2 regions of the Streptomyces sp. NPDC059861 genome follow, and region 2 is predicted to be linked to the other one. Evidence: riboswitches for the same ligand, from Rfam matches in the RefSeq annotation. Region 2 holds a riboswitch; the other holds the start of a gene.
What was found. A riboswitch is a leader RNA that binds a small molecule or an ion and turns the genes downstream of it on or off. The one in region 2 is predicted to bind cyclic di-AMP.
Positions count from the first base shown of each region.

Region 1 (4,661 bases), on a different contig from region 2:
GTCAAGGGGAACGGGCACTTCGAGCTGGTGCAGGGCGCCGGTGGCTCGCTGAACGGCACCACCAGCTTCGAGCGCACCAACTACTTCGAGACCATGCCCACCCACCAGCTGGAGCTCGCCCTCTGGCTGGAGGCGGACCGCATGGGCTCGCTGCTCACCGCCCTGGACGACGAGTCCATGGAGAACCAGCGGGACGTCGTCAAGAACGAGCGCCGCCAGCGCTACGACAACGTCCCCTACGGCACCGCCTTCGAGCGGCTCGCCGCCCTCTCCTACCCGGAGGGCCACCCGTACCACCACACGCCGATCGGCTCCATGGCCGACCTGGACGCGGCGACCCTGGAGGACGCGCGCCAGTTCTTCCGCACGTACTACGCGCCGAACAACGCGGTGCTGTCGGTCGTCGGCGACATCGATCCCGAGCGGACGCTCGAATGGATCACGAAGTACTTCGGCTCCATCGCCGCCCACGACGGCAAGCCCGCGCCACGCGACGGTTCGCTGCCGGAGGTCATCGGCAAGGAGCTGCGCGAGGTCATCGAGGAGGAGGTCCCGGCACGTGCCCTGATGGGCGCCTACCGGCTCCCGCACGACGGCACGCGCGCGTGCGACGCGGCCGATGTCGCGCTCACCATCCTCGGCGGCGGCGAGTCGTCCCGCCTGTACAACCGGCTCGTACGACGCGACCGTACGGCGGTGGCGGCCGGGTTCGGCCTGCTGCGGCTGGCCGGAGCGCCCTCCCTGGGATGGCTGGACGTGAAGACGTCCGGCGACGTCGAGGTGCCGGTCATCGAGGCCGCCATCGACGAGGAGCTCACCCGCTTCGCCGAGGAGGGCCCGACGGCCGAGGAAATGGAGCGTGCGCAGGCGCTGTTGGAGCGCGAGTGGCTGGACCGGCTGGGCACGGTCGCCAGCCGCGCCGACGAACTCTGCCGGTACGCCGTGCTGTTCGGCGACCCGAAGCTCGCCTTCACCGCCGTGCAGCGTGTCCTGGAGGTGACGGCCGAGGAGGTCCAGGAGGTCGCCAAGGCCCGCCTACGGCCCGACAACCGCGCGGTGCTCGTCTACGAGCCCACGGCTCCGGAAGCCGCCGAGACCGACGCAGACGACGACACCGAGGAGGCGGCCAAGTGACCGAGCTCGCCACGATGGACTTCCACGCCCGGCCGCAGGCGGGCGAGGCCCGCCCCTGGGCGTTCCCTGCTCCCACGCGCGGGACGCTCGACAACGGCCTGACCGTGCTGCGCTGTGACCGCCCCGGCCAGCAGGTCGTGGCCGTGGAGGTGCTGCTGGAAGCGCCCCTGGAGGCCGAGCCGGCCGGACTCGACGGTGTCGCCACGATCATGGCGCGGGCCTTCTCCGAGGGCACCGACAAGCACTCCGCCGAGGAGTTCGCCGCAGAGTTGGAGCGCTGCGGCGCCACCCTGGACTCACACGCCGACCACCCCGGCGTCCGGCTGAGCCTGGAGGTGCCGGTCTCCCGCCTGCCCAAGGCGCTCGGACTGCTGGCGGACGCCCTCAGGGCGCCCGCCTTCGCCGACAGCGAGGTCGAGCGGCTGGTCCGCAACCGCCTCGACGAGATCCCGCACGAGCTGGCCAACCCCTCCCGGCGGGCCGCCAAGGAGCTCTCCAAGGAGCTGTTCCCGGCGACCTCGCGCATGTCCCGCCCGCGCCAGGGCACCGAGGAGACGGTCGCGAAGATCGACTCCGCCGCCGTACGCGCCTTCTACGAGCGGCACGTCCGCCCCGCCACCGCCACCGCCGTGGTCGTCGGCGACCTCACCGACGTCGACGTCGACGTGCTGCTCGGCGAGACCCTGGGTGCCTGGGCCGGCTCCCAGGCACAGCCGCGTCCCGTGCCGCCGGTGACGGCCGACGACACCGGCCGTGTGGTGATCGTGGACCGTCCTGGCGCCGTCCAGACCCAGCTGCTGATCGGCCGCGTCGGCCCCGACCGGCACGACCGCGTGTGGGCGGCCCAGGTGCTCGGCACGTACTGCCTGGGCGGCACCCTCACCTCCCGTCTGGACCGCGTCCTGCGCGAGGAGAAGGGCTACACCTACGGGGTGCGCTCGTTCGGTCAGGTGCTGCGCTCCGCGCCCGACGGCAGCGGTGCCGCGATGCTCGCCATCAGCGGTTCCGTGGACACGCCGAACACCGGGCCCGCGCTGGAGGACCTCTGGACGGTGCTGCGCACGCTGGCCGCGGAGGGGCTCACGGACGCCGAGCGGGACGTCGCCGTGCAGAACCTCGTCGGTGTGGCGCCGCTGAAGTACGAGACCGCGGCGGCCGTCGCGGGGACCCTGGCCGACCAGGTCGAGCAGCACCTCCCCGACGACTACCAGGCGACGCTGTACCAGCAGCTCGCCGCGACCGGCACCGTCGAGGCCACCGCGGCGGTCGTCAGCGCTTTCCCGGCGGACCGTCTGGTGACGATCCTCGTCGGTGACGCGGCACAGATCAAGGCGCCCGTCGAGGCCCTCGGCATCGGCGAAGTCACAGTCGTCCCGGCCGAGTAGAGGCCGGCGAGCGGCACGCGCGCGGAGGGGCCCTGGTGACGGACGCGTCACCAGGGCCCCTTTATGTCCCAATTGAGGGAGTGGTTGCCTGTCTGGCCTGTGGGATGCGCTACAAACGCCCGGATGGGTTTGGGGATTGAAAGATGTCCCGCTTAGCGTCATCCGGGCTGTCCGTCAGGCAGTGCGCCGCACCCGCGGCACCGGACAGTCATCGCCGAGTCCCCGTACGGCGCGAGCCAGGGGAGCCGGGGACCCAACCATGAAGTCCCTGGGGTGAATCGGACGCCCGCGCACGGCGAGGGAGTCCGTAGGAGACCTTCCTGCTCCGAACCCGTCAGCTAACCCGGTAGGCGAGAGGGAAGGAAAGGACCAGCCACCACATGGCGTTCACGCGCGCCACCGGGAAGCATCGCCGTCCCAGCCGGATGAAGCGCACCACCGCCCAGGCGGCCGGTGTCGCGGCCCTCACCACCACCGGTGTCCTCGGCACCCTGGCCGCTCCCGCGCTCGCCGCCGAGCCCGCGGCCGAGCAGACCGGCCTGCTCCCGGTCATCACCATCGGCGACTCGGTCGCCGAGCAGATAGACGCCCAGGCCGCCGCCCAGCAGCAGGCGGCCGAGGAGGCCGAGGCCGAGAAGAAGGCCGAGGCCGCTGCCAAGAAGCGCGCCGAGGAGCGGGCCAAGGAGGCCCGCGAGGCCAAGGAGCGCGCCGCCCGTGAGGCCGAGCGCAAGCGCCTCAACACCTACGTGTCGCCGATCAGCGGCTCCTACGTCTCCACCGGCTACCGGTCCGGCGGTGCGCTGTGGTCCTCCGGCAGCCACACCGGTGTCGACTTCCACGCCGCGAGCGGCACCCCCGTGCACGCGGTCGGCTCCGGCACCGTCGTCGAAGACGGGTGGGGCGGGGCGTACGGCAATCAAGTAGTGATCAAGATGAACGACGGTACGTACACCCAGTACGGTCACCTGTCGTCCTTCGCTGTCTCGGTGGGCCAGACGGTCACCCCGGGGCAGCAGATCGCCCTGTCCGGGGCCACCGGCAACGTCACCGGAGCGCACCTGCACTTCGAGGCCCGGACGACGGCGGAGTACGGCACGGACATCGACCCGGTCGCCTACCTCCGCTCGCACGGCGTCGGCATCTGACAGCGGACCGCCCCGCTTCCCGCGGCCCCGGCTCTCCGAGCCGGGGCTTTCGGCGTTTCGTACGCCTGTATGTCCAAAAAATATCCATGGATTCCGACCCGCCATCGGAAATTCCGGCTCATTGCAATAGAGTCACGGAACACACGTCAGTCGTCGGCGTTTCACGGGGATTAAGGCGGAGGTCGGTCATGCGTATTCCGGCGCATTCGGTGTGCACGGCCATCCGGGACGACATCGTCGCGGGTGTCTACGAGCGTGGCGGCCGGCTCACCGAGGAACTCCTCGCGCGCCGCTACGGCGTCTCCCGCGTCCCCGTCCGTGAGGCCCTGCGCACGCTGGAGGCCGAGGGCTTCGTGGTGACCCGGCGGCACGCGGGCGCGTGCGTGGCGGAGCCCTCCGAGCAGGAGGCCGCCGACCTGCTGGAGATGCGCCTGCTGCTGGAGCCGCTCGGCGCGGCGCGGGCCGCGCAGCGGCGCACCGAGGCCCATCTGAAGGTGCTGCGCGGCCTGGTCCGGCTGGGCCAGGAGCGGGCCAGGCGGGGCGGCAGCGAGGACCTGCGCTCCCTGGGCGGCTGGTTCCACGAGACGCTGGCCCAGGCCTGCGGAAGCCCCGCGCTGATCGCCATGCTGACCCAGCTGCGGCACAAGATCGCCTGGATGTACGCCGTGGAGGCGCCCGTCAGCCCCGTGGAGTCCTGGTCGGAGCACGGCGCGATCGTGGACGCGGTGGCGCGCGGCGACGGGGAGCGGGCGCGGGCGGTCACGGCGCTGCACGCCGAGCGCGCGACCGGCGCGCACCGGCTCCGATTTCCTGGCGGCGGCGACCGCGCGGACCGTGTGAGGACTTCGCAACATGCCGTAAACATGTCGGGCCTGCGGCATTAACACGGGCGCCGTATACAAAGAAGCGATATTTGGCGGCAGTGAATTTACGCTGCCCTTTTCGGCATGTTCTGAATTCTCTCGACCCGTCGGGCGAAAAAGCGACCGGGTATGCG
Region 1 covers NZ_JBHWJQ010000028.1:3,095-7,755, forward strand. Annotated here, with positions in the region: gene ACFV6X_RS23420 (M16 family metallopeptidase) at 1-1,134, shown strand, start outside; gene ACFV6X_RS23425 (M16 family metallopeptidase) at 1,131-2,519, shown strand; cyclic di-AMP (ydaO/yuaA leader) riboswitch at 2,722-2,887, shown strand; gene ACFV6X_RS23430 (M23 family metallopeptidase) at 2,900-3,664, shown strand; gene ACFV6X_RS23435 (GntR family transcriptional regulator) at 3,853-4,548, shown strand.
Region 1: linked by a shared signal. The riboswitch ahead of ACFV6X_RS23430 (M23 family metallopeptidase) and the one ahead of ACFV6X_RS11045 (NlpC/P60 family protein) in region 2 are both predicted to bind cyclic di-AMP.

Region 2 (4,661 bases):
GGAGCCGGTCACCTGGTGGAGGACGCTAAACCCGGGCGTGTCGGCACCGTGACGTCTTGTGCGGAAGTGACGTCGGGGGACCAGCGGGTGACCGTATGTGATCGGGCGCGCGATTCGCGGTCGTCGCCTTCACGCGGTGCGATGACCGATGCGGCGATTCCGGGGCGGGAGGGGGCGCGGTGGTGCTATGAGGCGCATATATGCAGTCGCCGTGGGCGGCCCGGCGTCGGCAGGCCCGGTGTCGGGCGGCCCGGGACCTCCTGATTAGGCTCCGGCCCCATGGACGTACTCATCCACCTCTTCGTCGGCCTGCACATCATCGGCATCGCCTCCCTCCTCGGTGGTTTCCTCACCCAGATGAAGGCGATGGGCCAGGGCACCGCACGATTCGTCCCGGCGATGCTGCACGGCGCCCTGACCATGCTGGTCACCGGCGTGATCCTGGTCGGCCTGAACCAGGCGGACGACCAGCCCGTCAACAACATCAAGATCGGCGTGAAACTGGCGCTGCTGATCGTGATCCTCGGCCTCGTCTACGTGAAACGGGACGACGAGAAGGTGGACAAGGGCATGTTCGCGCTGGTGGGGCTGCTGACCACGGCGAACGTCTTCATCGCCGTGCTCTGGACCTGACGCACCGCCCCACGCGCGCGTGCCACGGAAACCGCCGCACGCGCGCGTGCCCTTCGATCGCCTCTCCGACCGCCTCGCGGCGCCGGTGTCAGGCCGGGCGGACGACGCTGTGGATGGAGGACTCGCCGTCGTAGTAGACGGACTCCTCGCGGACGTACGCGCCGGGCTTCGGGGCGTGGATCATCATGCCGTTGCCGATGTACAGGCCGACGTGGGTGATGTCGTCGTAGAAGAAGATCAGGTCGCCCGGCCGGGCGGCGGCGACGGAGACCGTCGTCCCGGAGTCGACCTGGTCGTAGGTGGTGCGCGGGAGGGTGACGCCGGCGGCCTTCCAGGCGGCCTGGGTGAGGCCGGAGCAGTCGTAGGACTCGGGGCCGGTCGCGCCCCAGACGTACGGCTTGCCGATCTGGGCGCGGGCGAAGGCGAGCGCCTTCTCCGCCTTGGTGCCGTACCCGGAGTCCGACGCGGACTCACCGGAGCCGGACTCGTTGCCCGTGCCGGCCGAGGAGTCGGCGTTCGAGGACTCCTGCTCCCGCTGCGCCGCCTCCTGGCGCCGCTGCTCCTGCTCCTGCTGCCGGGCGAGCTCGGCGGCCTTGCGCTCGGCCTCCTCCTGCTTCTTCTTCTCGATCGCCGCGAGGCGGGCCTTCTCCTCGGCGGTCAGATCCGACAGCAGTGCCCGCGCGTCGGCGAGCTTCTTCTGGACGGTGGCCTTGGCCGACTGCAGATCGCTCTGCGACTCGGTGAGCGTCTCCAGACTCTGAGCGGCCTCCTGGCGCTTCTTCATCGTCGCCGACTGCTCGGTGAAGTACTCGTCGACCGCGCCCTTCTGGCGGCTGGTCAGACGGCCCGTCAGCTGGTTCTGGTCGAAGTAGTCCTGCGGGGAGTCGGCGAGCAGGAAGGTGGCGGTGTCGGGGACGGAGGCCCCGGAGCGGTACTGGGCGGCGGCGTACGTCCCCAGCTCCTCACGCGCCTCGTTCAGCTTCTGTGCGCGCTGGGCCACGTCGTCCAGGAGAGCGTCGACGCGCTTGCGCTGCTTCGAGGTCTTCTCCTTGGCCGCGTTGTACTTCTCGGTCGCCGACTCCGCCTGGCGGTAGAGATCGCCGACCTTCTTCTCGACCTCCTCGAGGCTCGGCTTGTCGTCGGCCGAGGGCTCGGCGTTGGCGGTCTGGGAGAGCAGGGCCACGGAGGTCAGGGCAGCGGTGGCGAGGGCCGGTGTGCGTATGCCTGCCACCCGTGCGCCGGAGGGGCGCGACTTGCGGTGCGACGCCAAAGGAGGCGACTCCTTCCATCTGCCGCCTACCGGGTTAGCTGTCGGGTTCGGGCGGGTGGTTCGGAAGGGTTGCCCTACGGCCCGCTCCCTGAAGGGATTTGGGCCGATTCACCCCAAGTTCGGTGGGTCCCCGGCTCCGGCTGCCTTGGGCGCATCGGACTCGGCGGAGGCCGCGCGGCCCGGCGACGTTCGCCGGTAAGAGTCGTGCGGCCTGTCCGGCACGGTAGCCAACTCGTGTGGCCCGTGTGAAGGTTGATGGGCGATATGCCCGATACATTTTCGTGACCTTCGGTCAGTGGTCACGCCCCGCGTGAGAGCGTGTTCGGACGGTGAGCGCCTGGTCAGCGCCGGGGCCGGGCGATGACGGGCCGGGACCCGCAAGATCGTCCGCTTGCGTCTCCCGCCTTCCCCGGGCGCCTGCCCGGGCCGTGATCGCGGGCTCCTCCGCAAGATCGCCGGCCTTTCGTGGCCGGTATGTTCTCGGGGCGGGAGCGGGTTGTCAGTGGGGCGCCCTAGACTCGGAGAGCGATGAGCAGCCTCTTTGATGACAGCTTCCTGGCGGACCTCCAGGCCCCACGGGCCCACGAGGAGCCTCCGCCGCCGCCCGAGGACGATCACGCTCCGGATGCGCTTCCGGACGATCTGTTCGGCGGGAAGTTCGACGTGCCCCCGGACCGGGACGCCTACTACCGCGACGGCGCCCCGCGCCCCGCCCTGGACGCCGCCGTGCTCCTGGAGGGGCTGAACGACAACCAGCGCGCCGCCGTCGTCCACTCCGGCTCCCCGCTGCTCATCGTCGCCGGCGCCGGCTCCGGCAAGACACGTGTCCTCACCCACCGCATCGCCCACCTCCTCGCCGAGCGCGGGGTGCACCCGGGCCAGATCCTCGCGATCACCTTCACCAACAAGGCCGCGGGCGAGATGAAGGAGCGCGTCGAGCACCTGGTCGGCCCCCGGGCGAACGCGATGTGGGTGATGACCTTCCACAGCGCCTGCGTGCGCATCCTGCGCCGGGAGTCCAAGAAGCTCGGCTTCACCTCGTCCTTCTCGATCTACGACGCCGCCGACAGCAAGCGCCTGATGTCCCTGGTCTGCCGCGACCTGGACCTCGACCCCAAGCGCTTCCCGCCCAAGTCCTTCAGCGCCAAGATCAGCAACCTCAAGAACGAGCTGATCGACGAGGAGGACTTCGCCGCCCAGGCCACCGACGGCTTCGAGAAGACCCTCGCCCAGGCGTACGCGCTGTACCAGTCGCGCCTGCGCGAGGCGAACGCCCTCGACTTCGACGACCTGATCATGACGACGGTCAACCTGCTCCGCGCCTTCCCGGACGTCGCCGAGCACTACCGCCGCCGCTTCCGGCATGTCCTGGTCGACGAGTACCAGGACACCAACCACGCCCAGTACGCCCTCGTGCGCGAACTCGTCGGCACCGGCGAGCGTGCCGCTGAGGACGTCGACGTACCGCCCGGCCAGGACGACCTGCCGCCCGCCGAGCTGTGCGTGGTGGGCGACGCCGACCAGTCGATCTACGCCTTCCGCGGCGCGACCATCCGCAACATCCTCCAGTTCGAGGAGGACTACCCGAACGCGACGACGATCCTGCTGGAGCAGAACTACCGCTCCACCCAGACGATCCTCACCGCCGCCAACGCCGTCATCGAGCGCAACGAGTCCCGCCGCCCCAAGAACCTGTGGACCAACGCGGGCGCGGGCGCGCGCATCACCGGCTACGTCGCCGACACCGAGCACGACGAGGCACAGTTCGTCGCCGACGAGATAGACCGACTCACGGACGCCGGCGACGCGAAGGCGGGCGACGTCGCGGTCTTCTACCGTACGAACGCCCAGTCCCGTGTCTTCGAAGAGATCTTCATCCGCGTTGGTCTGCCCTACAAGGTCGTCGGCGGCGTCCGCTTCTACGAGCGCAAGGAGGTCAGGGACGTCCTGGCCTACCTGCGGGTGCTGGCCAACCCGGAGGACTCGGTCCCGCTGCGCCGGATCCTCAACGTCCCCAAGCGGGGCATCGGCGACCGCGCGGAAGCCATGATCGACGCGCTCTCCCAGCGCGAGAAGATCAGCTTCCCCCAGGCGCTCAAGCGGGTCGATGAGGCGTACGGCATGGCCGCACGCTCCACGAACGCCGTCAAGCGCTTCAACACGCTGATGGAGGACCTTCGCACGATCGTGGACTCCGGCGCCGGCCCGGCGACGATCCTGGAGGCCGTACTCGAACGCACGGGCTACCTCTCCGAGTTGCAGACCTCCACCGACCCCCAGGACGAGACCCGGATCGAGAACCTCCAGGAACTCGCCGCCGTCGCCCTGGAGTTCGAGCAGGAGCGCTCGGAGGGTGAGGCGGGGACCCTGGCCGACTTCCTGGAGCAGGTCGCGCTGGTCGCCGACTCCGACCAGATCCCCGACGAGGAGGACGGTGACGGCGTCATCACGCTGATGACCCTGCACACCGCCAAGGGCCTGGAGTTCCCGGTCGTCTTCCTCACCGGCATGGAGGACGGCGTCTTCCCGCACATGCGCGCCCTCGGCCAGACCAAGGAGCTGGAGGAGGAGCGGCGGCTCGCGTACGTCGGCATCACCCGCGCGCGGGAGCGGCTGTACCTCACGCGGTCCGTGATGCGCAGCGCCTGGGGCCAGCCGCAGTACAACCCGCCGTCCCGCTTCCTGGAGGAGATCCCCGGGGCGCACCTGGACTGGAAGCGCACGGGTGCCCCGGCCGCCCCCGCGGGCCCGGTCTCGG
Region 2 covers NZ_JBHWJQ010000009.1:147,432-152,092, reverse strand. Annotated here, with positions in the region: gene ACFV6X_RS11050 (hypothetical protein) at 280-633, shown strand; gene ACFV6X_RS11045 (NlpC/P60 family protein) at 722-1,903, opposite strand; cyclic di-AMP (ydaO/yuaA leader) riboswitch at 1,911-2,065, opposite strand; gene pcrA (DNA helicase PcrA) at 2,432-4,661, shown strand, end outside.